Regions from separate parts of the Kitasatospora griseola genome, predicted to be linked through region 2. Evidence: predicted binding sites of a transcription regulator. Region 2 holds the regulator's gene; each other region holds the start of a gene.
What was found. The regulator HrcA, encoded in region 2, represses chaperone genes, less so after heat shock. The targets are predictions, from matches to a motif close to TTNGCACTCNGNNNNNCNGAGTGCNAA.
Positions count from the first base shown of each region.

Region 1 (9,517 bases), 1.7 Mb from region 2:
GCCGAGGCCGCGGATCGTCGCGGGGGCTACCACCACCGGCGCGTAGCGCTGCCCGACGGGCCGGTCGACCAGGACGGCGTCGACCGTGACCTTCCTGGCCTCCATGCCGTTGCCCTGCATCTGCAGCACCGCCTTGCCGTCGTGCAGGTAGGACGGGTCGGTGACCACGGCCTTCCCGGCGAGCAGCGCCTCCTCGGCGGTGCGGTCGCGCAGCGCCAGCAGGTTGTGCAGCACCTGGGTGTCGCCGACCACGGCCGGCCCGGTCACGGTCTGGCCGTAGCGCGGCCCGCCCTCCGCGGACACCACGCTGGAGCAGCCCTCGCAGAAGACGTACTGCGCCTCGTACAGGTCGGCCCGCTCGCCGAGGTCCGGCAGGTCCTGGACCACTGCGGTGCGCAGCTGGGGCATGACGTCGGCGTCGCCGTGCAGGGTGATCCGGACGGCGCCGACGGGCTGTTCCAGCCGGTAGGAGGCGCGGTCCTGGGCCTCGGCGCCGGCGGTGTGCACGCCGACCGCGACGGCGCCGGCGACGGCGGCGAGCACGGCGGCGACCGCGGGGCCGGTGCGGGAGCGGTGCCGGGCTGCGTCGCGCAGCGCGAGCCGCGGGCCGACCGGCAGCAGGCGGGCGAGTCGGCCGAGCAGGGCGAGCAGCAGCGGGGTGAACAGCAGCAGGCCGAGTTCGGCGAGCGTCGCGCCGGTCAGCACCGACAGGGTGCGGGTCGACAGTCCGGCGAGCACCGGCATCCCGCCGGTCGGGGCGACCACCGCGCCGTACAGCGCGAGCGCGGCGCCGACCAGCACGGCGGCCAGGCCGAGCAGCGGCGTCCAGCGGGCGGAGCGGCGCACCGGGTCACGGTCCGTCAGGCCGTCGAGCACCTCGCGGCGGCCGGCCTGCAGGGCGGGCAGCAGCGCCGCCAGCAGGGCGGTGAGCATGCCGACGGCGGCGATCGCCGCGAGGTCGGACGGGCGCAGGGCGAGCTGGCCGAACCGGCTGCCGCCCCACTCCTCGATCCGGGTGCGCAGCACGGCGACCAGGGCGGCGCCGACCACGGCGCCGAGCACCGCGCCGGCCGCGCCGAGCACCAGGCCGCCGCCGAGCACCACGGCCCGGACGTGTCCGGGGCGGCCGCCGGCCGCGCCGAGCAGGGCGAGCTGGCGGCGGGCCCGCCGGGCGCCGACCGCGAAGGCGGGGCCGGCCAGCAGCGCGACCTCCAGCAGGGCCATCGCGGCGGTGGTGGCGACCGTCATCATGCGGCGTTCGCGGGCGTCCTCGGCGCCGACCGCCTCCTGCCGGGCCAGCGCGTCGGCGGGCGGGTGGGCGGCGACCTGGCGGCTCGCCAGCGTGTAGCCGTAGCGGTTGAGTTCGCGGACCTGGTCCCAGCCGAGGCTCGCCCCCGCGGGCAGTCGGACCAGCCAGGCGGCCTTCTTCGCGGCGGCCTGCTCGGCGCCCGGGCTCTGCGGGGCGAGCCCGGCGACCACCTGGGCGGCGTCCAGCTGCTGGTACAACTCGCCGGGGCGGGCGATCAGTTCGGACTTGTTCAGCTCGCCGGGACTCTCCACGGCGCCGGTCAGCGTGAACGGGGTCGACTCCAGGCCGCGGACGGTGACCCGGTCGCCGATCCGCAGGCCGGTGCCGGCCAGGAACGCCCGGGTGGCGGCGGCCTCGTGGGCGGCGGCGGGGGCCCGGCCGGAGACCAGGTTCAGCCGGCCCTGCCAGAGGTCGCCGGCCAGGTCGGCCTCGAAGGTGTCGACGGGGGCCAGGCCGTCGCGGGTCTGCACGGCCGCGACCGGGCCGGTGCGGGCGGGCGTCAGAGTGCTGCCCTTCGGGAGCAACTCACCGAGCAGCGCGGCCGGTTCGGTGATGGCGGCGCGCTTCTGCTCGGGCGTCTCGGAGCCCGGGCGCTGCGGCAGGGTGCGGACGCCGTCGGCCGGGAACACCGACTGCTCGACGCTCCGGCCCGGATCGTAGGCGCCGACCAGCGCGTCGGAGCGGCCCATCAGCCGGTCCGCGCGTTCGACGGCGGTGAGTTGACCGCTGCGGTGCACCACGTCCACGCCGGTCGCGCCCAGCACCGGCAACGCGATCATCGCGACCACCAGGGCGCTGCGGCCCTTGGCCCGCAGGGCGTCGCGGCGCGCCATCCGCAGCACCGCCCGCCAGGCGCTCATCGGCCGGCCCCGGTGCGCTGCGCCGCCTCGCGGACGATCCGGCCGTCCCGGAGGAACACCACCCGGTCCGCCCAGGCCGCATGGGTGGCGTCGTGCGTGACCATCATGGCGGCGGCCCCGGCGTCGCAGCGCGCACGCAGTACCTGCAGCACGGCTTCGCCGGTCGCCGAGTCGAGCGCGCCGGTCGGCTCGTCGGCGAGCACCAGCCGGCGCTCGCCCGCCAGCGCCCGGCCGATGGCGACCCGCTGCTGCTGGCCGCCGGACATGTCCTCCGGGAAGCGGTCGGCGAGGTGGGCGATGCCCACCTCCTCCAGCGCGACGAGCGCCTCCGCGCGGGCCTTGCGGGCCGGCACGCCGTCCAACTCCCGCGGCAGCGCGATGTTCTCCGCCGCCGTCAGGGACGGGATCAGGTTGTACGACTGGAACACGTAGCCGACCGACCGGCGCCGTACATCGGCCAGCCGCGCCCGGCTCAGGCCCTCCAGCGGGGCGCCCTCGACCAGCACCCGGCCGACCGACGGGCGGTCCAGGCCCCCGGCCAGCGCGAGCAGCGTGGACTTCCCCGAGCCGGACGGCCCCATCACGGCCAGGAACTCCCCGGCCCGCACCTCCAGGTCGATCGGGTGGAGGGCGTGCACCTCGGCCTCGCCCCGGCCGTGCACCCGGCCGACTCCCTCCAGGCGCAGCACGGCCTGCGCGCTCGATCCGGTCATGGCTCCCCCTCGGAACAGCGGAACGTCTTGCATACCGAGTATGTATAGCCTCCGAGCGACGACTACTCAAGTCTGCGTCATAAGTCGGTGAACTACATATAGTGTGGGTCACATCCGCCAGGGAGCAGAATGACCGTCATGACCGCATCGCTGTCCGAGCGCTGGCACGCCCTGCTCACCCGCTGCGGCGCCACCGTCGACCCGGAGCCGTACGCCCGCGACCTGCTCGCCCGCTGGGCCGAACCGCAGCGCCGCTACCACACCACCGACCACCTGCGGGCCGTCCTCGACCGGATCGACGAACTCGCCGGCCACGCCGAGGACCCGGACGCCGTCCGACTGGCCGCCTGGTTCCACGACGCCGTCTACCGGCCCGACCGCTCCGAGAACGAGGAACGCAGCGCCGCCCTGGCCTGCCGCGCCCTCCGCGAGGCGGGCCTGCCCGAACCCCTGGTCCACGAGGTCGCCCGCCTGATCCGACTCACCGTCACCCACCACCCGGCGCCCGGCGACCACAACGGCGAAGTCCTCTGCGACGCCGACCTCGCCGTCCTCGGCTCACCCCCCGACCACTACGTGGCCTACACCGCCGCCATCCGCGACGAATACGACTTCGTCCCCCCGGACGCCTTCCGCGAGGGCCGCACCGAGATCCTCCACCACCTCCTCGCCCTCTACCGCACCGCCGAGGCCCACGAACGCTACGACGCCCAGGCCCGGGCGAACATGCAGGCCGAACTCAGGGAGCTGGCGCCATAGTGCTCTCCCCGGCCGGTCCTCAGGCGAGCTCGCCGACCGCCGCGACGACGACGCCCTTCTTGCCGCACACCCAGTGCGGGTCCGCCCCCAGTTCCGGCTCGACGCTCAGCGCGTGCGGGTCGTCGTCCCCCGCCGCGCACGCGGAACAGAGCGGCCACCGCCCGTACGACTCCAGCAGCGCGTCCTGGACGTCCTGGGCGATCAGGCCGAGGACGAACTCGCGGCCGTCGGGCCACTGTTCGAGCCACCAGCGGCGGTGGGTGACGGCGTCCTCGACCAGCGAGACGATCGCGGCGTCGGCGACGTCCCGTGCCGTGAGGTCGGCGAGGATCAGCGCGCGGGCACTGTGCAGGGCAGATTCGATCTCGGGAGTGGCCATCCGCCCATTGTCCCAAAGCACCGCCGGGAGCCGGAAACGCCGCGAGGGCGGCCTCCCGAAGGAGACCGCCCTCACGGCGTGAGACTGGCTGAACCAACCGGAGGGGTCGGATCAGAAGTCCATGTCACCGCCCGGCATGCCGCCGCCGGCGGCCGCGGCGGCCTTCTCCGGCTTGTCGGCGATGACGGCCTCGGTGGTGAGGAACAGCGCCGCGATGGAGGCGGCGTTCTGCAGGGCGGAGCGGGTGACCTTGGCGGGGTCGATGATGCCGGAGGCGATCAGGTCGACGTACTCGTTGGTCGCGGCGTTCAGGCCGTGGCCGGCGGGCAGGTTGCGGACCTTCTCGACCACGACGCCGCCCTCAAGACCGGCGTTGGTGGCGATCTGCTTGATCGGGGCCTCCAGGGCCACGCGGACGATGTTGGCACCGGTGGCCTCGTCGCCGTCCAGCTCCAGCTTCTCGAACGCGACACCGGCCTGCAGCAGGGCGACGCCACCACCGGCGACGATGCCCTCCTCGACGGCGGCCTTGGCGTTGCGCACCGCGTCCTCGATGCGGTGCTTGCGCTCCTTGAGCTCGACCTCGGTGGCCGCGCCGGCCTTGATGACGGCCACGCCGCCGGCCAGCTTGGCGAGGCGCTCCTGGAGCTTCTCGCGGTCGTAGTCCGAGTCGGAGTTCTCGATCTCGGCGCGGATCTGGTTGACGCGACCGGCGACCTGGTCGCTGTCGCCGCCGCCGTCGACGATGGTGGTCTCGTCCTTGGTGATGACGACCTTGCGGGCGGTGCCCAGCAGGTCGACGCCGGCGTTCTCGAGCTTGAGGCCGACCTCCTCGGAGATCACGGTGCCGCCGGTCAGGATGGCGATGTCGCCCAGCATGGCCTTGCGGCGGTCGCCGAAGCCCGGGGCCTTGACGGCGACGGACTTGAAGGTGCCGCGGATCTTGTTCACGACCAGGGTCGAGAGGGCCTCGCCCTCGACGTCCTCGGCGATGATGACGAGCGGCTTGCCGCTCTGCATGACCTTCTCCAGCAGCGGGAGGAGGTCCTTGACCGAGGAGATCTTGGAGTTGGCGATGAGGATGTACGGGTCCTCGAAGCTCGCCTCCATGCGCTCCAGGTCGGTGGCGAAGTAGGCGGAGATGTAGCCCTTGTCGAAGCGCATGCCCTCGGTGAGCTCGAGCTCCAGGCCGAAGGTGTTGCTCTCCTCGACGGTGATGACGCCTTCCTTGCCGACCTTGTCCATGGCCTCGGCGATGAGCTCGCCGATCTGGGTGTCGGCGGCGGAGATGGAGGCGGTGGAGGCGATCTGCTCCTTGGTCTCCACGTCCTTGGCCTGGGCCAGCAGCTGGTCGGAGACGGCGACGACGGCCTTCTCGATGCCGCGCTTCAGGGCCATCGGGTTGGCGCCGGCGGCGACGTTGCGCAGACCCTCGCGGACGAGCGCCTGGGCCAGCACGGTGGCGGTGGTGGTGCCGTCACCCGCGACGTCGTCGGTCTTCTTGGCGACCTCCTTGACGAGCTCGGCGCCGATCTTCTCGTACGGGTCCTCGAGCTCGATCTCCTTGGCGATGGAGACACCGTCGTTGGTGATGGTGGGGGCGCCCCACTTCTTCTCCAGAACGACGTTGCGACCCTTGGGGCCGAGCGTGACCTTCACGGCGTCGGCAAGCTGGTTCATGCCACGCTCAAGGCCGCGGCGGGCTTCCTCGTCAAAGGCAATGATCTTGGCCATTAGAAGTGGTCCTCCGGGACACGGTCGACTGCTCGGACCAAGGGGGTGCCCGCGACGGACGGCCCAGGAGGGTGCGGGTCCTGTCCCCGCCGCTTCCGGGGCCTCACCGGCCCGGTCCGTTGTCACTCTCACGCTGTGAGTGCTAACGCCAATGATTAGCACTCGGGGGTGTCGAGTGCAAGCCCATTCGGCGTGCTCCGACCGCCCTCCCGGGAAACCCGCAGGCCGGGCCGGAGAACGCCGACAGGCCCGGCCCGGGACGCGTCGCGCCGGGGCCGGACCTGCCGGTCGTACTGTCGTGGGTGCGGTCTGCCGAGCCGTCAGGCGCCGGCGGCGCGGACCATGTCGGCCTGCGGACCCTTCTGACCCTGCGAGATCTCGAACTCGACCCGCTGGCCCTCTTCCAGGGTGCGGTAGCCGTCCATCTGGATCGCGCTGTAGTGGACGAACACGTCCGCTCCACCGTCGACCGCGATGAAGCCGTAGCCCTTCTCGGCGTTGAACCACTTGACGGTGCCCTGAGCCATTCCGAACTCCCCTTGTGCTGTGCTGGCCCTTCAGAGATCCGCGGACGCGGACCCGGAGGTCTGGAAGACCGGCCTGTGGGGACTCCCCCCCGCACGGCGCAGCCTCTGTCGCGGCTGAATGTATCCGGATATGCGCCCTCTGCAACAGGCCCTAATTTCACGGAAATCGCGTACGCCGCAGGGGATATGACGGGGCGAAAGGTGTACGGCGCGACAATAGCCACCGGACATAACGGACGTGTCACCGCAAATCGCCGAAAGAATTATGACGGCGGCCTGACAGGTCGAGCGGCGAACGGTCCGGCGCATGTCTCAGAGCGCGGGACGGGACGGGGCCGGCGCGAGGTGCGGAACGGGGAAAAACGAGGATTGGAACGGGCCGTGACGGGGAACGGCTCTCCCGGCACTCTACTCCTTCGCCGGTCCCCGAATTCCAGCGACCCACCGGGCCGTAAACACGGCTGCCCGAACGTCTTCGGCCGATGTGCCGAGCCGCCGCCAGGCGGCTCGGAAATCGAATTCCGAGGCCTGACGGCGGCAGGGCGAATACCCGGGGCGGCGTCAGCAGCCGCCGGCCACCGCCGGAATGATCGACACCGAGGCGCCGTCCTTGATCTCGGTCTCCAGGCCGTCGGCGAAGCGCACGTCGTCGTCGTTGACGTACACGTTCACGAAGCGGCGCAGCTTGCCGGTGTCGTCCAGCAGGCGGGCGGCGATGCCGGCGTGGTTGGCCTCCAGGTCCGCGACGACGGCGGCCAGGGTGGCGCCCTCGGCGGTCACCTCGGCGGCGCCGCCGGTGTAGGTGCGGAGGATGGTGGGGATGCGGACGGTGGCGCTCATGTGGGCACTCCTCGGAAGACGTGGGGGACGGATCAGGCGGAGACGAGACCGGCGGCGCGGAAGGACTCCAGCGTCGGGCGGATCACGGCGGTCATGCCGGAGTCGGCGACCGCGTCGAGGGTCTTCAGGCCGTCGCCGGTGTTGATCGCGACGGTCTCCTTGCTCGGGTCGAGCTGCCCGGTCTCGACCAGCTTCTTCAGCACGCCGACGGTGACGCCGCCGGCCGTCTCGGCGAAGATGCCCTCGGTGCGGGCCAGCAGCTTGATCGCCTCGACCACCTGGGCGTCGGTGACGTCCTCGACGGCGCCGCCGGTGCGGCGGGCGATGTCGAGCACGTAGGGGCCGTCGGCCGGGTTGCCGATCGCCAGCGACTTGGCGATGGTGTCCGGCTTGACCGGCTTGATCACGTCGCGGCCGGCCTTGAAGGCGGCGGAGACCGGGGAGCAGCCCTCGGCCTGGGCGCCGAAGATCTTGTACGGGCGGTCCTCGACCAGGCCGAGCTTGATCAGCTCCTGCAGGCCCTTGTCGATCTTGGTGAGCTGGGAGCCGGAGGCGATCGGGATGACGATCTGCTCGGGCAGCCGCCAGCCGAGCTGCTCGCAGATCTCGAACGCCAGGGTCTTGGAGCCTTCGCCGTAGTACGGACGCAGGTTGACGTTGACGAAGCCCCAGCCCTCGCCGGCCGGGTCGCCGATCAGCTCCGAGCAGAACCGGTTCACGTCGTCGTAGTTGCCGTCGATGCCGACCAGCTCGCCGCCGTACACCCCGGCCATCACGACCTTGCCCTGCTCCAGGTCGTGCGGGATGAACACGCAGGACTTGAAGCCGGCCCGGGCCGCGGCGGCGCCCACCGCGCCCGCCAGGTTGCCGGTGGACGAGCAGGACAGCGTGGTGAAGTCGAAGGCGCGGGCGGCCTCGATCGCGCAGGCCACCACCCGGTCCTTGAACGAGTGGGTGGGGTTGCCGGAGTCGTCCTTGATGTGCAGCTGCGCGGTGAAGCCCAGCTCGCGGCCCAGATTGTCGGCCTTCACCAGCGGGGTCCAGCCCGGGTTCAGGTTCGGCTTGTCCGCGACGTCGGCGGGGACGGGCAGCAGCGGGGCGTAGCGCCAGATGGACGCCGGCCCGGCCTCGATCCGCTTGCGCAGCTCCTCGGCGTCGTAGCCGGCGTAGTCGTAGGCGATCTCCAGCGGGCCGAAGCACTCCAGGCAGGCGAAGCTCGGGCCGAGCGGGAAGCGGGTGCCGCACTCGCGACAGGACAGCGCGGTGGCCGGACCGAGGTCGACGGCTGGGGGTACCCCCGGCCGAAGGCTGGGGGCAGGTGCGGGGGTGTCAACAGCCATGGTGGCGAGGCCCTTTCTCCTCATCTTCCCCGGGACGCGGTCGCGCCCGGGCCGGAATTGGCACCTGTCCCGCCGGGCCTGCAAGGCCGCGCGGGAGGGTTGCCGGGACTTCAACGGGCCGTTCCCTCAGTCCCTCTGGATGAGCAATGTGAAGTTGTGGTCGTACGCTGCGAACGACCCGACGTGCGAAGGTCCGGGCGCAGTACGAAGACTGTAACCGAAGGCCCGTGCCGTCCAACCCCACCGTCCGAAAACCGAGACGGACCGAGACAGGGAGCGAGATCTTGCCCGAGCAGCCCGAGCCCGGGGTCCTGCCGGAAGTGGCCGACTGGCTGCGCCGCCGGTCCTGGGCGGCCGCCGACCGACCGCTCGACCGGCTGCTCGCCGCCAAGCGCGCCGCCGGGCCGGCCGGCACCGTCAGCGTGGTGCTGCCCGCCCTGGACGAGGAGCCGACCGTCGGCGAGATCGTCACGCTGATCCGCACCGAACTGATGGAACGCGTCCCGCTGGTCGACGAACTGCTGGTGGTCGACTCCGGCTCGGTCGACGGCACCGCCGCCGCGGCGGCCGCCGCCGGCGCCCGGGTGGTCCACCGGGACGCCATCCTGCCCAGGCTGCCCGCCGCCCCCGGCAAGGGCGAGGTGCTGTGGCGCTCGCTGCTCGCCAGCAGCGGCGCGATCGTCTGCTACATCGACGCCGACCTGCGCGAATTCGACCCAGCGTTCGTCTCCGGCATCGTCGGCCCGCTGCTCACCGACCCCGCCGTGCACCTGGTCAAGGCCATGTACGACCGCCCGTTCGAGGCCGACGGGGCCGTCGTCCCGGCCGGCGGCGGCCGGGTCACCGAACTGGTCGCCCGCCCGCTGCTCAACCTGCACTGGCCGCAGCTGGCCGGCTTCGTCCAGCCGCTCGGCGGCGAGTACGCGGCCCGCCGCGGCCTGCTGGAGCGACTGCCCTTCCCGACCGGCTACGGCGTCGAACTCGGCCTGCTGGTCGACGCGTTGGAACTGGTCGGGCTGGACGCGCTGGCCCAGGTCGACGTCGGCGTCCGGCACC
Region 1 covers NZ_CP173360.1:3,898,006-3,907,522, forward strand. The annotation lists gene ACI1MP_RS17445 (FtsX-like permease family protein) at 1-2,169, opposite strand, end outside; gene ACI1MP_RS17450 (ABC transporter ATP-binding protein) at 2,166-2,882, opposite strand; gene ACI1MP_RS17455 (hypothetical protein) at 3,021-3,641, shown strand; gene ACI1MP_RS17460 (hypothetical protein) at 3,661-4,020, opposite strand; gene groL (chaperonin GroEL) at 4,132-5,754, opposite strand; gene ACI1MP_RS17470 (cold-shock protein) at 6,075-6,281, opposite strand; gene ACI1MP_RS17475 (MoaD/ThiS family protein) at 6,843-7,121, opposite strand; gene thrC (threonine synthase) at 7,154-8,461, opposite strand; SAM riboswitch class I at 8,479-8,607, opposite strand; gene ACI1MP_RS17485 (glucosyl-3-phosphoglycerate synthase) at 8,746-9,517, shown strand, end outside.
Region 1: a site for HrcA is predicted at 5,910-5,936, ahead of groL (chaperonin GroEL). Genes of this name have one in related genera too.

Region 2 (9,517 bases):
TGCCCCGTCCCGGCGCCGCCCTGCTGATGCCCCGCCGGAGCACCCCCGCCGACCCGATGATCGAGGTGTCCCCGTGAACAGCACCCGCCGCACGCCGTCCACCAGCAACTTCGAGCAGAAGCTCGGCGAGGAACTGCTCGCCCTCGCCGCCGAACGCGGCGCCGCCACGTCTCCCGCCGGGCGCCCGAGCGTGCTGCGCCGCCGCCCGCTGACGGCTGCCGTCGCGGTCGGTGCGGCGGCCGTCGTCACCGCGCTGGTGCTGCCCGCGGTGCTGGGCGTCGAGCACGGCGGGAACGCCGCGTACGCCGTCACCCAGGAGTCCGACGGCACCATCGCGCTGCAGCTGCGCGATCCGGCGGCGCTGTCCGACATGGTCGCCACCCTGCAGCGGTACGGGGTGCGGGCGGCCGGCCTGGAGGAGGCCAGGACGCCCGAGGAGTGCACACTGCCGGAGCCGAACGGCACCCGCGCCCAGCCCGACCGGGTGCGGCCCGGTGACGGCCCGGGCACGGTGCGGATCGACCCCAAGCTCGTCCCGCCCGGGTCGACGGTGCTGCTGACGGCGGGCCGGACCCGGATCGGCGGCGGGGCGGTGACCACCTTCCGCGCCGTCGTGGTGGAGGCCGTGCCCGCCTGCGCGCCCGCGCCGCGGATCTTCGCGTGGAACACCGCCGACCCGTCCGACCCGTCCGCCCCGCCGAACGCGACCCCGACCCCGACCCCGACCGTCCTGCCGTCCGCGACGTCGTCCTGAGCGGCCGTCAGGCGCTGCCGGGCTGAGTGACGAAGTCGATCAGCTCCTCGACCCGGCCGAGCAGTTCGGGTTCCAGGTCCTTCCAGCCGTCGACCGAGGCGAGGATCCGCTTCCAGGCGGCGGGGGTGTCCACCGGCCAGCCGAGACGGCGGCAGACGCCCTCCTTCCACACCTCGCCGCGCGGCACCTCGGGCCACGCCGCGAAGCCGAGGCCGACCGGTTTGACGGCCTGCCAGACGTCGACGTACGGGTGGCCGACGACCAGCACGTGGTCGCCGGTCACCCGGCCGGCGATCCGGTGCTCCTTGGTGCCCGGCAGCAGGTGGTCGACCAGCACGCCCAGCCGGCGGCCCGGGCCCGGGGCGAACTCGGCGACGATCGCGGGCAGGTCGTCCACGCCCTCCAGGTACTCGACCACCACGCCCTCGATCCGCAGGTCGTCGCCCCAGACCCGCTCGACCAGTTCGGCGTCGTGGCGGCCCTCGACGTAGATCCGCGACTCGCGGGCCACCCGGGCGCGCGCACCCGGCACCGCGACCGACCCGGACGCCGTCCGCCCCGGCCCGCGCTGCGCAGCCGGACCGGTCGGCCGGACCAGCGTCACCACCCGCCCCTCCAGCAGGAACCCGCGCGGCACCAGCGGAAACACCCGGTGCTTGCCGAACCGGTCCTCCAGCGTGACGGTGAACCCCTCCGCGGTCCGCTCGCACCGCACCACCGCCCCGCAGAACCCGGTCGCGGCCTCCTCCACCACCAGATCCCGCTCCGCCGCCACCTCCGGCGCGGGCTGCTGCCGCTTCCACGGCGGGGTCAGATCCGGCCCGTACTCCCTGCTGCGCATGCCCCGCAGTCTACGAAACCGCCCCCGACGACCCGTCAGCCGCTGTACGGCGCCGCCACCGGGAGCTCAGTCGTCCAGACCCGGGGCGCCCCAGACCGGGAACCAGCGGGAGAGGTCGGGCTCGATGCGGAGGTCGTTGCGGAGGAGGTTGGAGATCTCGATCTCCAGGGGGTTGTTGCGCTTCTCCTGACCGGGGAGCTTGCACAGGGGGTAGAACGTGCCGCGCTTGTAGAGGTAGACCAGGCCCAGGGAGCGGCCCTCGGGGTCGCGGAAGGCGACGATCGAGCAGAGCAGTTGGGGGCCGAAGCCGTTGGCCTCCAGCTCGCTGTTGACCGCGTGGAGGTCGTTGACCAGGTCGGGGAGTTCCTCGGGGGTGTGCCGGGCGAGCAGCCAGGAGTAGCCGTAGTCGTCGCGGGAGGCTTCGACGGGGGTGCCGCCGCGTTCGGTGTCGGCGTCGAGGAGGGCCCGCACCTGCTTCTGGACCTCGGCGAACGCACCGCCCTCGACGGCGGCGAAGCAGACCGAGCCGAGGCCGGTGGGGAGGAATCCGGTGGCGGCCTGCAGGGTGAGCGCGGCCGACGGGATGCCGAACAGCTGGTCGAGGTCGGGCTTCACCGGCTTGCTGCGGCCGAACAGGGCGTCCAGGAATCCCACGCGGAGTGCTCCTTGCTTCAGGGGTGGGGCGGGGTCACTGCCCGAGTTCGGCGGAGATCTTCGACAGCTGGGTGAGGCGCTGCTCCAGCGAGGGGTGGGTGGAGAACAGCTGCGCGGCGGTCTCCTTGGCGCTCAGCGCGGGCGCGAAGTAGAAGGCGTTGTAGGGCTGGGCCTTGCGCAGGTCCTCGGTGGGGATGGCGGCGATCTGCCCGGTGACCTTGGTCAGGGCGGAGGCCAGTGCGCTGGGCCGTCCGGTCAGCTGGGCGGCGGCCCGGTCGGCGGCGAGTTCGCGGTAGCGGGACAGCAGCCGGGTGAGCAGGAAGCTGATCGCGTAGACCACCATCGAGGCCAGCGGGACGATGATCATCGCGATGGCGGCGTTGGAGTCGTTGCTGTTCCGGTTGCCGCCGCCCATCATTCCGCCGTACAGCGCGATCCGGGTCATCGCGCCGGCCAGCACGCCGAGGAAGCCGGCGATCGTCATCACCGCCACGTCCCGGTGCGCGACGTGCGAGAGCTCGTGCGCGAGGACGCCCTCCAGCTCCTCCGGTTCCAGTCGGCGCAGCAGGCCGGTGGTCACGCAGATCACCGCGTTCTGCGGGTTGCGGCCGGTGGCGAAGGCGTTCGGCATGTCGTTGTGGGCGACCGCGACCCGCGGTTTGGGCATGTCGGCGAGTGCGCACAGCCGGTCCACCGCGCCGTGCAGCTGCGGGAACTCCTCGGGGCTGACCTGGTGGGCGCCCATGGCCCGTTCGGTGATCTTGTCGGAGAACCAGAACTGCGCGACGAACAGGCCGCCGGAGATCAGCACCACCAGCGGCCAGGCGCCGCGCAGCAGCACGATCAGCAGCCCGGTGAAGCCGACGTAGAGCAGGCCGATCAAGAACATGGTGGTGACCATCCGACCGGTCAGGCCGCGGTCGGGGGTGAACCGGGAGTGCTGCCGTGACGCCGACATCGCTGCTCCTCCTTCGCCTCTTCGCCTTCGATGCTGCCACCGGCAGGCCCCGCGGGCACCATCCGAAACGATGGGAATCCGATGGGAATGCGGCCGGGGCGGCCTCCGGGCGTCGGCCGGTCCGGTATTCGGTCGAGGATCACGTCGGCGGACCGTTCCTGCCATCAGGCCCGGGCCGTACACTGGCAGATACGGTTCTGGCACTCTGCCCAGTTGAGTGCCAGAGTGGATCGACCACCGGTACAACGGACGACGACGGAGGTGCGCACCGATGCCGGACGACGGCAAGCCCGACGGCCGCCTGATCGACACGCGTTCGTCCGTGCGCCCGCTGGACGAGCGTCGGCTCGCCGTGCTGCGCGCGATCGTCCAGGACTACGTGGGCACCGAGGAGCCGGTCGGCTCCAAGGCCCTGGTGGAGCGCCACAACCTGGGCGTGTCACCGGCCACGGTGCGCAACGACATGGCCGCGCTGGAGGAGGACGGGTTCATCCACCAGCCGCACACCAGTGCGGGGCGGATCCCGACCGACAAGGGCTACCGGCTGTTCGTCGACCGCCTCGCCGAGGTGAAGCCGATGACGGCTCCGGAGCGCCGGGCGATCCGGCACTTCCTGGAGGGCGCGGTCGACCTGGACGACGTGGTGGCCCGTACGGTGCGGCTGCTCGCGCAGCTGACCCGGCAGGTCGCGGTGGTCCAGTACCCGTCACTGACCCGTTCCACGGTGCGGCACATCGAACTGGTGTCGCTCACCCCGACCAAGCTGATGCTGGTGCTGATCACCAACACCGGCCGGGTCGAGCAGCGGATGGTGGACTGCCCCGGTCCGGTCGGCGAGAGCCTGCTGGCCGAGCTGCGGGCCAGGCTCAACGGCACGGCGGGCGGCTGTCGGCTGCCCGAGGTGCCGACCCTGCTGGAGGACCTGCCGGCCGGTTTCGAACCGGCCGACCGGCCCTCGGTCAGCACCGTGCTGACCGTCCTTTTCGAAACGCTCGCCGAACAGAACGAGGAACGGATCATGCTGGCGGGCACCGCCAACCTGACTCGTTTCGGCCACGACTTCCCGCTGTCCATCCGTCCGGTGCTGGAGGCACTGGAGGAGCAGGTGGTGCTGCTGCGCCTGCTGGGTGAGACCGGAGACTCCGCGATGACGGTCCGGATCGGCCACGAGAACGCCTACGAGGGCCTGAATTCCACGTCGGTGGTCTCCGTCGGTTACGGTTCGGGCGACCAGAGCGTGGCAAAGCTGGGAGTGATCGGTCCGACCCGGATGGATTACCCGGGCACAATGGGGGCGGTGCGAGCGGTGGCACGGTACGTCGGCCAGATCCTGGCCGAGTCATAGCAAGGCTGCGTGAATCCCTCACGCAGCCGTCGCAAGCACTTCTAGAGGCGGAACAAACCGGAGCATTTGGTGGCCACGGACTACTACGCGGTACTCGGCGTCCGACGCGACGCGGGGCAGGACGAGATCAAGAAGGCGTTCCGACGCCTCGCCCGTGAACTGCACCCGGACGTCAACCCGGACCCGAAGACGCAGGAGCGGTTCAAGGAGATCAACGCCGCCTACGAGGTGCTCTCCGATCCGCAGAAGCGTCAGGTCTACGACCTGGGCGGCGACCCGCTGTCGCCCAACGGCGGCGGCGCGGGCGGTTTCGGCGCCGGTGCGGCCGGGTTCGGCTTCTCGGACATCATGGACGCCTTCTTCGGCGCCGCGACCGGCCAGCGCGGCCCGCGTTCGCGGACCCGCCGGGGCCAGGACGCGATGATCCGACTGGAGATCACCCTGGAGGAGGCCGCGTTCGGCACCACCAAGGAACTCCAGGTCGACACCGCCGTCACCTGCACCACCTGCAGCGGAGAGGGCGCCGCGCCCGGCACCTCCGCGCAGACCTGTGACATGTGCCGCGGCAAGGGCGAGGTCTCCCAGGTCACCCGGTCCTTCCTGGGCCAGGTCATGACCTCCCGCCCCTGCCCGCAGTGCCAGGGCTTCGGCACCGTCGTCCCGACCCCGTGCCCGGAGTGCGCGGGCGACGGCCGGGTCCGGGCCCGCCGCACCCTCACGGTGAAGATCCCCGCCGGTGTCGACAACGGCACCCGGATCCAGCTGGCCGGCGAGGGCGAGGTCGGCCCCGGCGGCGGCCCGGCCGGCGACCTGTACGTGGAGATCGCCGAGTCCAGCCACGCCGTCTTCCAGCGCCGGGGCGACGACCTGCACTGCACGGTCACCATCCCGATGACGGCCGCGGCACTCGGTACCCAGGTGCCGCTGCAGACCCTGGACGGCCTGGAGGAGGTCGACATCCGGCCCGGCACCCAGTCCGGCCAGTCGATCCCGCTGCACGGCCGCGGCATCACGCATCTGCGCGGCGGCGGCCGGGGCGACCTGATAGTGCATGTCGAGGTGCAGACGCCCACCAAGCTCGACCCGGAGCAGGAGGAGCTGCTGCGGCGGCTCGCCATGCTCCGCGGCGAGGAGCGGCCGTCCGGCCAGTTCGCCCCTGGCCAGCAGGGCCTGTTCTCCCGGCTGAAGGACGCCTTCAACGGCCGGTGAGACCTGTTCCTTCCGGGCCGGGAGTGGTGGCACGCCACCGCTTCCGGCCCGGGTTTTTTTGTTGTCCGTTCCGTTCTTCGCCCGTTCCGCTCGCTGAGAGGGTTCCTGTTCCGATGACCGCACCGGTGTTCGTCGTCGACGACCTGACGGGCGCCGCACCCGGCGCCACCGTCCGCCTCGACGGCCCCGAAGGACGGCACGCCGTCGCCGTCAAGCGCCTGGAGCCCGGCGAGGCCGTCACCCTCGCCGACGGGCGCGGCCGCGGCGCGGACGGCACCGTCGCCGCGGTGCACGGCAAGGACGCGCTGGACGTGCTGGTGGCCGCCGTCCGCGAGGAGGCTGCGCCCGCGCCCCGGATCACCGTCGTCCAGGCGCTGCCCAAGGGCGACCGCGGCGAACTCGCCGTCGAGACGATGACCGAGGTCGGCATCGACGCGGTGGTGCCGTGGGCGGCCTCCCGGTGCATCACCCAGTGGAAGGGCGAGCGCGGCACCAAGGCCCTCGCCAAGTGGCGGGCGACCGCCCGCGAGGCGGGCAAGCAGGCGCGGCGGCTGCGCTTCCCCGAGGTGCACGACCTGATGACGACCCGTCAGCTGCTCCCGCTGCTGTCCGGCGCCTCCTTCGCCGCCGTCCTGCACGAGGACGGGTCGCTGCCGCTGGCCACGGCGGAGCTGCCCGCTTCCGGTGAGATCGTGCTGATCGTCGGGCCGGAGGGCGGGGTGTCCCCGGACGAGATCGCCGCGTTCGCGGAGGCCGGCGCGAAGCCGTACCGACTCGGGGCGTCCGTCCTGCGCACCTCCACGGCGGGGGTCGCGGCGGGAGCGCTGCTGCTCGGCCGCACGGGTCGCTGGGGGTAAAAGGAGCGCAGCGACAGGGGCGCGGGGAACTGCGCGAAGGGGAACGCATACGTCCGCAAGATCGCGACGCAGGACAATGACCTGCACTTGATCGCGACCTAGCGGACGTGGTGTGCGCTTGTCGCGCAGTTCCCCGCGCCCCTGTCCTCGCACCCCTCCGCTCTCGCGGAAATTGCCCCTCACCCCTGAGTTCGCACCCCTATGGTGGCCGGGTGACCGATTCGACGCGCGGGTATCTGCGCCACCCCCATCTGCATGGTGACGTTGTCGCCTTCGTTGCCGAGGACGATGTCTGGCTGGCTCCCGTCGAGGGTGGGCGGGCCTGGCGGTTGACGGCGGATCAGGTGCCGGTCGGCACCGTGCGCATCTCGCCGGACGGCCGGACGGTGGCGTGGACGTCGCAGCGGGACGGGGCGCCGGAGGTGCATGTCGCGCCGGCGGCCGGCGGGCAGGCGCGGCGGTTGACGTACTGGGGGAGCCCGTTCACGGCGTTGGTGGGGTGGAGCGGCGACGGGCGGCCGATCGCGATCACCACCGCGGGGCAGGAGACGATCCGCCGGACGTGGGCGTTCGCGGTGCCGTTGGACGGCGGCGAGCCGGAGCGGCTGCCGTACGGGCCGATCGGGTCGCTGGCGTTCGAGGCGGTGCCGGCGGGGGCGACCGGTGGGCGGGTGCTGCTGGGGACGCACAACCGGGAGGCCGCGCACTGGAAGCGCTACTGGGGCGGCCGGGCGGGCAAGCTGTGGGTCGGCGGGGCCGAGTTCGAGCGGCTGCACGCCGGGTTGGACGGCCAGCTGGAGTGCCCGATGTGGGTGGGCGACCGGGTGGCGTTCCTGTCCGACCACGAGGGGGTCGGGCGGCTGTACTCCAGCCTCCCGGACGGCACCGATCTGCGGGCGCACGGCCCGGCGGACAGCGGGTTCTACGCCCGGCAGGCGTCCACCGACGGCACCCGGGTGATCTGGCAGAGCGCCGGCGACCTGTGGCTGCTGGACGACCTGGAGGGCGCCGAGCCGCGCCGGCTGGACATCGACCTGGCGGGTCCGCGCAGCAGCCGCCGACCGCACCCGACCCGGGCCGACGGGCAGGTGGAGTCCGCGGCCGCGGACCGGACCGGCCGGGCCGCCGTGGTGGTGGTGCGCGGCACCGTGCACTGGGTGACGCACCGCGAGGGCCCGTCCCGGGTGCTGGACGAGACCCCGGGGGTGCGCAACCGGCTGGCCCGGGTGGTGCCCGGCGAGGACGGCGCACAGGGCGCGGTGTGGGTGACGGACGCGGACGGCGACGACGCGATCGCGTACGCGCCGTCGGTGCTCGGCGCGGAGCGGCGCCGGCTGGCGGCCGGGCAGCTCGGCCGGGTGCTGTCACTGACGGTCTCGCCGGACGGGCGGCAGCTCGCGGTCGCCTCGCACGACGGCCGGCTGCTGCTGGTGGCGCTCAGCGACGGCGCGGTGCACGAGCTGGCGCGCAGCGGCGAGGGCGAGGTCAGCGGGCCGGTGTTCAGCCCGGACTCGGGCTGGCTGGCCTGGTCGCAGCCGGTGCTCGGGCCGTGGTCGCTGCGGCAGATCATGCTGGCCGACCTGACCTCGCGCACCGTCAGCGAGGCCACCCCGCAGCGGTTCCACGACTATTCGCCCGCCTTCACCTCGGACGGCAAGCACCTGGCGTTCCTGTCGGTGCGGAACTTCGACCCGGTGTACGACGAGCACGTCTTCGACCTGTCGTTCCCCGGTGGCACCCGCCCGTTCCTGCTGACGCTGGCCGCCGACACCCCGTCGCCGTTCGGGCCGCAGCGGGCCGGGCGGCCGGTCGGCGGCGAGGACGAGGACGGCAAGGACGGCGACAAGGGCGAGTCCGGGGCGCCGACCACCAAGGTCGACCTGGAGGGCCTGGCCGACCGGATCGTGGCGTTCCCGGTGGCGGCCGGGCGGTTCGGTGCGCTGCGGGCCGCGAAGGACGGCGTGCTGTGGGGCCGGATCCCGTTCAGCGGTGAACTCGGCGACAGCGCCGCCTCGTTGGACGACACCCCGGCCGGGACGGCGCTGGAGCGCTACGACCTGAAGAAGCGCAAGGTGGAGGAGCTGCTCACCGGCGTCGACACGTTCGCGGTCTCCGCCGACGGAGCCCGGCTGGCGGTGCTGGAGGACGGCAGTCTGCGGATCGTCCCCGCCGACCAGAAGGCCGACGACAGCGAGGACACCGAGGTCGACCTGGACCGGGTCCGGGTCACCGTCGACCCGGCCGCCGAGTGGCGGCAGATGTTCGACGAGAACGGCCGGCTGATGCGCGACAACTTCTGGCGCGCCGACCTCGGCGGCGTCGACTGGGCGGGTGCGCTGGCCCGCTACCGTCCGCTGGTGGACCGGGTGGCCTGCCACTCGGACCTGGTGGACCTGCTGTGGGAGACGGTCGCCGAACTCGGCACCTCGCACGCCTACGTGATGCCGCCCGGCCGGGGCGTCGAGGCGGCCCGCCGGCAGGGCCTGCTCGGCGCGGACCTGGTCCGCGACGGCGAGGTGTGGCGGGTGGCCCGGGTGGTGCCGGGCGAGTCCTCCGACCCGCGGGCCCGCTCCCCGCTGGCGGCGCCCGGCGCGGCGATCCGCCCCGGCGACGCGGTCCTCGCCGTCAACGGCCGCCCGGTCGACCCGGTGACCGGCCCCGGCCCGCTGCTGGCCGGCACCGCCGACCAGCCGGTCGAACTGACCGTCAGCGGCAAGGACGGCGGCGAGCGCCACCCCGTGGTGGTGCCGCTGGACGACGAGGAGGCGCTGCGCTACCACGACTGGGTGGCCGGGCGGCGGGCCGCCGTCCACGAGCTGTCCGGCGGTCGGCTCGGCTACCTGCACGTGCCCGACATGCAGAGCGCCGGCTGGGCGCAGCTCCACCGCGACCTGCGGAT
Region 2 covers NZ_CP173360.1:5,615,867-5,625,383, forward strand. The annotation lists gene ACI1MP_RS25505 (RNA polymerase sigma factor) at 1-77, shown strand, start outside; gene ACI1MP_RS25510 (hypothetical protein) at 74-754, shown strand; gene ACI1MP_RS25515 (DUF3097 domain-containing protein) at 762-1,595, opposite strand; gene ACI1MP_RS25520 (hypothetical protein) at 1,662-2,249, opposite strand; gene htpX (zinc metalloprotease HtpX) at 2,284-3,207, opposite strand; gene hrcA (heat-inducible transcriptional repressor HrcA) at 3,479-4,552, shown strand; gene dnaJ (molecular chaperone DnaJ) at 4,622-5,761, shown strand; gene ACI1MP_RS25540 (16S rRNA (uracil(1498)-N(3))-methyltransferase) at 5,875-6,618, shown strand; gene ACI1MP_RS25545 (PDZ domain-containing protein) at 6,831-9,517, shown strand, end outside.

Region 3 (9,517 bases), 590 kb from region 2:
CAGCCGCACCCCCGGGGGCGGGCTGCGCCGGTTCGGTGCCGGCGGCCTCCTCGTCGTCATGCATCGGTCCATGGTGCCTGGTCGGACCGGAAAACGCGGCACCGCGTCCGGACTTGTGCATCGGAACGTTATGCGTCGCCGGGTGCACCGTGCCGCCTCCCCTGCCTGTCCGCTGGTCCCCGAGGTGCTCCACTACTCCATGGTGCAGCCTCGGGACCACAACGTCACACGTCCGAGCGAACGCAGTTGTCCCCGCACCCGCTCAGCGGACCAGGCCCCAGCGGAAGCCCAGCGCCACCGCGTGCGCGCGGTCCGAGGCCCCGAGCTTCTTGAACAGCCGCCTGGCGTGCGTCTTCACGGTGTCCTCGGACAGGAACAGCTCGCGGCCGATCTCCGCGTTGCTGCGGCCGTGGCTCATCCCCTCCAGCACCTGGATCTCACGGGCCGTCAGAGTCGGTGCGGCGCCCATGTCCGGGCTGCGCAGCCGGCGCGGCGCCAGGCGCCAGGTCGGGTCGGCCAGCGCCTGGGTGACGGTGGCCCGCAGCTCGGCGCGCGAGGCGTCCTTGTGCAGGTAGCCGCGGGCCCCGGCGGCGACCGCGAGGGCCACGCCGTCCAGGTCCTCGGCCACGGTGAGCATGATGATCCGGGCGCCCGGGTCGGCCGAGAGCAGTCGGCGGACCGTCTCCACCCCGCCGAGCCCGGGCATCCGAACGTCCATCAGAACGAGATCGGAACGGTCGGCCACCCAGCGGCGGAGGACCTCCTCACCGTTCGTCGCAGTGGTCACCCGGTCCACGCCGGGCACGGTCGCCACCGCGCGGCGCAGTGCCTCCCGGGCGAGCGGGGAATCGTCGCAGACGAGTACGGATGTCATGACCGTCCTCCGCAGCTGATCCGCGTCACGTTGAGCCTCCTGGCTGGTACGAACCTCTCCGACACGGCCGCCGGGACGGACCCCGTTCCGATCGCCTCGCTCCGCGACCGATCCCGATGTCCTGCGCCTGCTGACCGCCTCCGTACATCCAACGACCGTCACTCGAATGAGTTACGGCTCAGGTCCATCTCCACCACTGTACGTGGCCGACCCATCACACAAGAGCCACCTCGCGGTGCACACGCCGCACTTTTGTGCAGCTCGCGCGCGGTGTCCGCGCCGCGCACGCCTTCCGGCCGCGGCCCGCGCCCCGTCGAGCCTCCGATCGGGGAGTGGCGCGACTCAAAACCTATTGCACCGTTTGTCCGTTTTTATAGCTTCCGTTAGGTCATTGACTGTTGTGTCGGACTGTGGGTGACTTGTCCGTGTAGTTGGGTGTAAGTCATATTTCCAGGTGTCCGTATCGGTCCCGTGCAGCCTCGCCGGAGCAAGCCCGTCCGGGCCGCCAGGTCCCGCACCCTCGAAGGGAATGAGCCATGGCAGATTTCTCCCGCCTCCCCGGCCCCAACGCAGACCTCTGGGACTGGCAGCTCTCCGCCGCCTGCCGCGGCGTCGACAGCTCGCTGTTCTTCCACCCCGAGGGCGAACGCGGCGCGGCCCGGACCTCCCGCGAGGCGAGCGCCAAGGAGGTCTGCATGCGCTGCCCGGTGCGCGCCCAGTGCGCGGCCCACGCCCTCGCCGTCCGCGAGCCCTACGGGGTCTGGGGCGGCATGACGGAGGACGAGCGCGAAGAACTGCTCGGCCGCTCCCGCAACCGACTGGTCCAGGTCCCGCTGGCGATGCCGCAGGCCGTCCGCCACTGAGCGCCCGATGAGCGGCCGCGCATGCCCCCGTCAGCTGTCCCGGCAGCGGCCCTCAAACAGCTGAAAAAACGTTTCCCTGAATCCGCCGCGCCGCCCGCTCACCGGTCGGCGCGGACGCCTCACCGGGCGGCAGCCGCCGCCGCGAGCTGATCCAGCATCAGCTCCACCGCCGGAACCCCCGCCAGGTCCGGCAGGGTCAGCGCCACCACCTCGCGCCGCGCGGGCTCCCCCGACGCGACCCGCACCGGCACCGCCACCACCCCCGGATGCCGCACCGACTCCAGCGCCAGGCCCGGCAGCACCGCCACCCCCAGACCCGCGCCCACCAGGCCCACCACCGCCGGATAGTCGTCGGTGGCGAACTCGATCGCCGGCGCGAAGCCTGCGTCCGTGCACAGTTCCACCAGGTGCCCCCGGCACTGCGGACAGCCTGCGATCCACTGCTCCCGCGCCAGCTCCGCGAGATCCACCGGCTCGCCCTCGCCCCGGCCCGCCAGCGGATGCCCGGCCGGCACCAGCCCCACCAGCGGATCGTCCAGCAGCGGCCGCACCACCAGCTCCGACCAGTCGTTCGCCGCGGCCGTCGCCGCTGCCTCCAGCGCCGCCTCCGCGCGGGCCTCGCGCAACGTCGCGTGCGGGGACGGCAGGCTCAGCCCGCCCTGCGAGTCCGGGTACCGGAACGCCAGCGCCACCTCGCACTCCCCGCCCCGCAGCATCGCCAGCGCCTGCGGCGGCTCCGCCTCCACCAACGACACCCGCACCCCCGGATGCGCCGCCCGCACCTGCGCCACCGACCGCGGCACCAGCGTCGAACTCGCTGTCGGGAACGAGACCAACCGCACCCGGCCCGCCCGCAGCCCGGCGATCGCCGCGACCTCCTCCTCCGCGGCCGACAGCCCCGCGAGGATCCCGTTCGCATGCTTCAACAGCACCCGCCCGGCCTCGCTCAACTGCATCTCCCGCCCCGACCGCACCACCAGCGGGGTGTCCACCGCCTTCTCCAGCGCCTTCATCTGCTGACTCACCGCAGGCTGCGTGCACCCCAGCTCCCGCGCCGCAGCGGAGAACGACCCGGTCCGGGCGACGGCATGCAGAACACGGAGGTGGCGGGCTTCAATCACGCCATCAACCTTAGGGGAGAGCGCAGCGGGCACGGACGGACGCGAAACCGGCGGCGCGAGCGGGTGCACGAGCGGGTGCGAAAGCAGGGGCGCTGGGGGTACCCCCAGGCGAAGCCGAGGGGGCGGAACTGCGCGCAGCGGAAGGCACCCACCAGCAAGATCGCAACGCAGGACAATGACCTGCACGTGCTCGCGACCTTGCGGACGTGGCCTGCGCTTGTCGCGCAGTTCCCCCCGCCCACCTGCCCATGCGAAAGGGCGCGAGGCCCTGCACGCTCCGAGCCTCGCACTACGAGAGTGCATGGCCGGTCGCGCAGTTCCTCGCGCCCCTGCGGTCGCTGCCCCTCAGGGGTCAGCTAGATGATTGATGCCAAGGGCTCGCTGGCGTGCATGAAATGACGCGAGGGAGTCCAAAGGTCGGTTGTGACGCCTGACCTGGACTCCCTCGCGACCGCACTCTACGTGAAGACCGACGACCTGCTGAAGGAATCGCCCCATCTGGCGCCGTGGCGACCCGAGATCGGGATCGCGCCCCGGCTCAGCGATGCCGAACTGGTCACCCTGGCGGTGATGCAGGCCCTGCTCGGCTTCACCTCCGAGCGCCGCTGGATCCGTTACGCCACCGCCCGCCTGCGGCACCTGTTCCCGTACCTGCCCGGGCAGTCCGGCTACAACCGGCGCCTGCGCAAGGCCGCCGGCCTGATCGCCCGCGTCAACCGCCTGGTCGCGATCGACACCTCGCTGTGGACCGACAGCGTGTGGGTCGTCGACTCCACCCCGGTGGAATGTGGGCGCTCACGCGAGACCGCCAAGCGCTCCGACCTGGCCGGATGGGCCGAGTACGGCTACTGCGCCAGCCACTCCCGCTACTTCTGGGGTCTGCGCCTGCATCTGGTGTGCACCCTGCACGGCCTGCCCGTCGCGTTCGCGCTGACCGGCGCGAAGGCCGACGAGCGCCAGACCCTGCTCGGCATCCTCCACGCCGAACCCGACCTGGCCGGTTCCCGACCGGGCCAGACCCTGATCGGCGACCGGCACTACTACGGCCGCGCCTTCGAACACGAACTCGCCGAGTGGGGCGTCCACCTGCTCCGCCCGGCCCGCAAGGGCGAACCCGAGCGGGCCGGAGCCAGGCTGTTCAAGCCGCTGCGGCAGATCATCGAGTCGGTCAACCAGACGTTCAAGGCCCAACTCGACCTCGAACGCCACCAGGGCCGCACGCCGGCCGGGGTGATGGTCCGTGTCCTGCAACGCATCCTCGCACTGACCTCGGCGATCTGGCACAACGACCGGACCGGTCAGCCCGTCATGCGCTCGCTGACCGCCTACGACCACTAACCCTTCGCATCATTCATCTAGCGGCCGGCGCTTCAGTGGCTGTGGCCGTGCCCGCCGTGCGAGTGGCCGTGGCCCGCCGCGTCGTCCTCTTCCTTCTTCTCGACCACGAGGGTCTCGGTGGTGAGTAGGAGGGAGGCGATGGAGGCGGCGTTCTCCAGGGCGGAGCGGGTGACCTTGACCGGGTCGATGACGCCGGCCTTGACCAGGTCGCCGTACTCGCCGGTGGCGGCGTTGTAGCCCTGGCCGGCCTCCAGCTCGGAGACCTTGGAGGTGATGACGTAGCCCTCAAGACCGGCGTTCTGGGCGATCCAGCGCAGCGGCTCGACCAGGGCGCGGCGGACCACGGCGACACCGGTCGCCTCGTCGCCGGACAGGCCGAGGCCGTCCTCCAGGACCTTCGCGGCGTGCACCAGCGAGGCGCCGCCACCGGCGACGATGCCCTCCTCGACCGCGGCGCGGGTCGCGGAGATGGCGTCCTCCAGGCGGTGCTTGCGCTCCTTGAGCTCGACCTCGGTGGCCGCGCCGACCTTGATCACGCAGACGCCGCCGGCCAGCTTGGCGAGGCGCTCCTGGAGCTTCTCGCGGTCCCAGTCGGAGTCGGTGTTGGCGATCTCGGCCTTGATCTGGGCGACCCGGCCGGCGACCGCGTCGGACGCGCCGGCGCCGTCGACGACGATGGTCTCGTCCTTGGTGACGGTGATGCGGCGGGCGGAGCCCAGCACGTCCAGGCCGACCTGGTCGAGCTTGAGGCCGACCTCCTCGGAGATGACCTGGCCGCCGGTCAGGGTGGCGATGTCGCCGAGGATGGCCTTGCGGCGGTCACCGAAGCCGGGGGCCTTGACCGCGACCGCGTTGAAGGTGCCGCGGATCTTGTTGACCACCAGGGTGGAGAGGGCCTCGCCGTCGACGTCCTCGGCGATGATCAGCAGCGGGCGGGAGCCGCCGGCCTGCAGAACCTTCTCCAGCAGCGGCAGGAGCTCCTGGATGCTGGAGATCTTGCCCTGGTTGATCAGGATGTACGGGTCCTCCAGGACGGCTTCCTGGCGCTCCGCGTCGGTGACGAAGTACGGCGAGAGGTAGCCCTTGTCGAACTGCATGCCCTCGGTGAACTCGAGCTCGACGCCGAAGGCGTTGGACTCCTCGACGGTGATGACACCGTCCTTGCCGACCTTGTCGATCGCCTCGGCGATCAGCTCGCCGACCTGGGTGTCCTGGGCGGAGAGGGAGGCGACGGCGGCGATGTCGTCCTTGCCCTCGATCTCGCGGGCGATGGACAGCAGGTGCTCGGAGACGGCGGCGACGGCCTTGTCGATGCCCTTCTTCAGGGCGGCCGGGCCGGCGCCGGCGGCGACGTTGCGCAGACCCTCGTTGACCAGGGCCTGGGCCAGCACGGTGGCGGTGGTGGTGCCGTCACCCGCGACGTCGTTGGTCTTGGTGGCGACCTCCTTGACCAGCTGCGCGCCGAGGTTCTCGTACGGGTCGTCGAGCTCGACCTCGCGGGCGATGGTCACACCGTCGTTGGTGATGGTGGGGGCGCCGAACTTCTTGTCGATGACGACGTTGCGGCCCTTGGGGCCGATGGTCACCTTGACGGTGTCGGCAAGCTTGTTGACGCCGCGCTCCAGCGAGCGGCGGGCGTCCTCGTCGAACTGCAGGGTCTTCGCCATGATCCCGTTTCCTCAGGGTGTGGTCTGCGTACGTGGAGCAACAACCGCGCCCCGGGCCCCTGTCAGTGCTGACACGGATCCGGGGCGGGCTGGGGACGTCTTACTTCTCGATGATGGCGAGAACGTCGCGAGCCGAGAGGACGAGGTACTCCTCGCCCTGGTACTTCACCTCGGTGCCGCCGTACTTCGAGTACAGGACGATGTCACCGACGGCGACGTCGAGCGGCAGACGCTGGCCGTCCTCGAAGCGGCCCGGGCCGACGGCAAGGACGACACCCTCCTGGGGCTTCTCCTTGGCAGTGTCCGGGATCACCAGGCCGGAGGCGGTGGTGGTCTCGGCGTCGAGCGGCTGGACCACAATGCGGTCCTCGAGCGGCTTGATGGCAACCTTGCTGCTGGTGGTCACGTCCGAGCTCCCCTTCGGAGATTACGGGGTTGTCTAACAGGTAGGTGGGCGATGGTGCGCAACTGCCGTCGCGGGGGTCAGGCACGCATCTTCGCGTTAGCACTCCCCCTGGGGTGAGTGCCAGGAACGACCTTAGGACGCCGTTAGCACTCAGTCAACCAGAGTGCCAACGACGTCGTGTCGCAGTTTCCGCCCGGCCCGGGATTCCGGGGGGTGACCGGGCGGCGACAATGGGGCCGTGGAGATCGAATCGTTCCGGGCGCTGCTGACCGAGCAGGGGCAGGCGCTGCTGGCCGAGTTGCGGGAGTTCACCGCGGATCAGGAGCTGGCGCTGGCGACCCGGCTGCGGCGGGAGTACCGCCCCCACGCTCCGCTGGGGGTACCCCCGGCGGAGCTGGTGCGGGCGGCGTTCGAGCAGGCGCGGTTGCGGCAGCGGGCGGAGGCGAAGTTCGGGGCGGACGCCCGGTCGATGTACTTCACGCAGCACGGGGTGGAGCAGGCGACGCGGCGCAGTGTGGCCGAGTGGCGGGCGGGGCGGTTCGCGGCGCTCGGGGTGAAGCGGCTGGCGGATCTGTGCTGCGGGATCGGCGGGGACGCGGTCGCGCTGGCCCGGGCCGGGATCGCGGTGCTGGCGGTGGACCGGGACGAGCTGACCTGCGAGGTGGCGCGGGCGAACGCGGCGGCGCTGGGCGTGGCGGAGCTGGTGGAGGTGCGCTGCGCGGACGTCGCGGACGTCGACACGGACGGCTTCGACGCGGTGTTCACCGATCCGGCGCGGCGTACCTCGCGCGGCCGGGTGTTCGACCCGGAGGCGTACTCGCCGCCGCTGTCCTGGGCGGTGGAGGCGGCCCGGCGCACCCCGTTCGGGGCGTTGAAGGTGGCGCCGGGGATCCCGCACGAGCTGGTGCCGGAGGGCGCCGAGGCGGAGTGGGTGTCGGACCGGGGCGAGGTGAAGGAGGCGGTGCTGTGGTTCGGCACCGCGGCCGCCGAGCCGTACCGGGCGACGCTGCTGCCAGGCCCGCACTCGTTGACCGGCGGGGCGCTGCCGGACCCGCCGGTGGGTCCGGTGGGGCGGTACCTGTACGAGCCGGACGGCGCGGTGATCCGGGGCCGGATGGTCGCCGAGGTGGTCGAGTCGACAAACGGTCGGCTGATCGATCCGATGATCGCGTACGTCACCTCGGACGAGCTGCGTCCGACGCCGTACGCGCACGCCTACGAGCTGACCGACGTACTGCCGTACAACGTGAAGAAGTTGAAGGCGCTGGTGAAGGAGCGCCGGATCGGCACCGTGGTGATCAAGAAGCGCGGGGCGTCGGTGGTCCCGGAGGAACTGCGGCGGCAGTTGAAGCCGGCCGGGCCGAACACGGTGACGGTGATCGTGGCCCGCACCGCGGCCGGCCCGGTGATGATGCTGGGTCAGCCGGCGGGCTTGGCGATGTAGTCGTCGAGGCGGGCGACCGCGAAGCCCTGCTCCTGGATGCGGGCGAGCATCTCGCCGAACATCGCGGTCATGGTCTCGCCCTTGAGCTCGGACGGGCCGCGGAAGTGGGCGAGGATGATGTCGCCGTTCTTCAGCTTCTTGTCGGCGGACTGGTACTGCATGTCGTGGATCTGCATGGATTCGCGCCACAGCACGATGGCACGCGGCCCGCACTCCTGCACCGAGGTGTTCAGGGTGGGGGTGTTGGCGCCGTCGCCGAAGGGCGGCCGGAACAGGTACGGGGCGGTGCCGTACTGCTCGGTGAGGGCGGTCTGGTCGTCGCAGATCTGGGTCTTCTGCTGGGCCGCGGTGATCTTGCTCATCACCGGGTGGCTGACCGTGTGGTTCTGCACGGTGTTGCCGAGCGCCTGCAGCGGCTTGAAGTAGGCGTAGTCGTTCTTGACGATGTCCTTGGTCAGGAACATCGTGATCGGCACCTTCAGCTCGGTGAGCATCTGGACGAACTTGGGGTCCTTCTCGGCCCCGTCGTCGATGGTGATGAAGACGACCTTGTCCTGGGTGGGGACTTCGCTGAACACCGGCACGGTGCCGGTCTTCGTCAGCTTGATCGGCTTGTCGGCGGGCGGCGCGGGCGCCTTGGCCATCGGCTTGAGGCCCCACTTCGCCCACGCGGCCTCCCCGGCGGTGTCCTGCGCGGGCGCCGACGCGGCGGCGGAGGAGGAGCTGCCCGAGGACGCCGCCGCGGGCTTCGCGGGGGCGGCGGACTTCGTGGCGGGGGCGGAACTGCCGCACCCGCTCGCCGCCAGCAGCACGGCGAGCGCACCCACGCCGTACCCGATCCGGGCCCTGTTCGTCACCGGTGTCCCCCGCTCTTCCTCTACACGACTGTCGATGTTCTGGACGAACGCTACCGGCTCCCCGGTTGCCTACCCGACGTCCGTCCGGGTGAAGGTCCACCGGTGCACCGGACGGGACAGCAGCCCGGCCGGGGGCTCCGGCACCGGCCCCGGCTCGCCCGCCCAGAGCGCGATCAGCAGCACCCGGTCCCCGGGCGCGGTGAACAGCTCGACCCGTTCCAGACCGGCCGCCCCGCGCACTGCGGGCAGCGCGAACTCCCGCGCCCAGGCGTGCAGTTCACTCCCCCGCCGGTCGACCGCGCGGGCCTCCCACATCGCCGCCAGGGTCACTTCAGCGCCTCGTGGGCGTGCGCGTGGAAGTCGGTGTGCGGGACGTGCGTCTCGGTGACCGGCAGCGAGGAGTCCGCCGACAGGTCGAACGAGGACGGGGTGCGGTCGCGCCAGACCATCTCCGCGCCGAGCGCCGCCACCATCGCGCCGTTGTCGGTGCACAGGCCCGGACGCGGCACCCGCAGCACGATGCCCGCCTTGTCGCAGCGCTGCTGCGCCATCTCGCGCAGCCGGGAGTTCGCGGCGACGCCGCCGCCGATCATCAGGTGGTCGACGTCGTTGTCCTTGCACGCCCGCACGGCCTTGCGGGTGAGCACGTCGGTGACCGCCTCCTGGAAGGACGCGGCGACGTCCGCCACCGGCACCGGCTCGCCGGCCCGCCGCTTGGCCTCCACCCAGCGCGCCACGGCGGTCTTCAGGCCGGAGAACGAGAAGTCGTACGCCGGGTCGCCGGCGTTGTTCAGGCCGCGCGGGAAGGCGATCGCCCTGCCGTCGCCCTCGCGGGCCATCCGGTCCACCACCGGCCCGCCCGGGAAGCCCAGGCCGAGCACCCGGGCCACCTTGTCGAATGCCTCGCCGGCCGCGTCGTCGATGGTCGCGCCGAGCGGCCGCACGTC
Region 3 covers NZ_CP173360.1:5,023,109-5,032,625, reverse strand. The annotation lists gene shbA (RNA polymerase sigma factor ShbA) at 1-64, opposite strand, end outside; gene ACI1MP_RS22980 (response regulator transcription factor) at 263-874, opposite strand; gene ACI1MP_RS22975 (WhiB family transcriptional regulator) at 1,411-1,737, shown strand; gene ACI1MP_RS22970 (LysR family transcriptional regulator) at 1,857-2,858, opposite strand; gene ACI1MP_RS22965 (IS982 family transposase) at 3,282-4,196, shown strand; gene groL (chaperonin GroEL) at 4,229-5,863, opposite strand; gene groES (co-chaperone GroES) at 5,964-6,269, opposite strand; gene ACI1MP_RS22950 (THUMP-like domain-containing protein) at 6,508-7,713, shown strand; gene ACI1MP_RS22945 (polysaccharide deacetylase family protein) at 7,689-8,570, opposite strand; gene ACI1MP_RS22940 (hypothetical protein) at 8,640-8,885, opposite strand; gene tsaD (tRNA (adenosine(37)-N6)-threonylcarbamoyltransferase complex transferase subunit TsaD) at 8,897-9,517, opposite strand, start outside.
Region 3: a site for HrcA is predicted at 6,413-6,439, ahead of groES (co-chaperone GroES). Genes of this name have one in related genera too.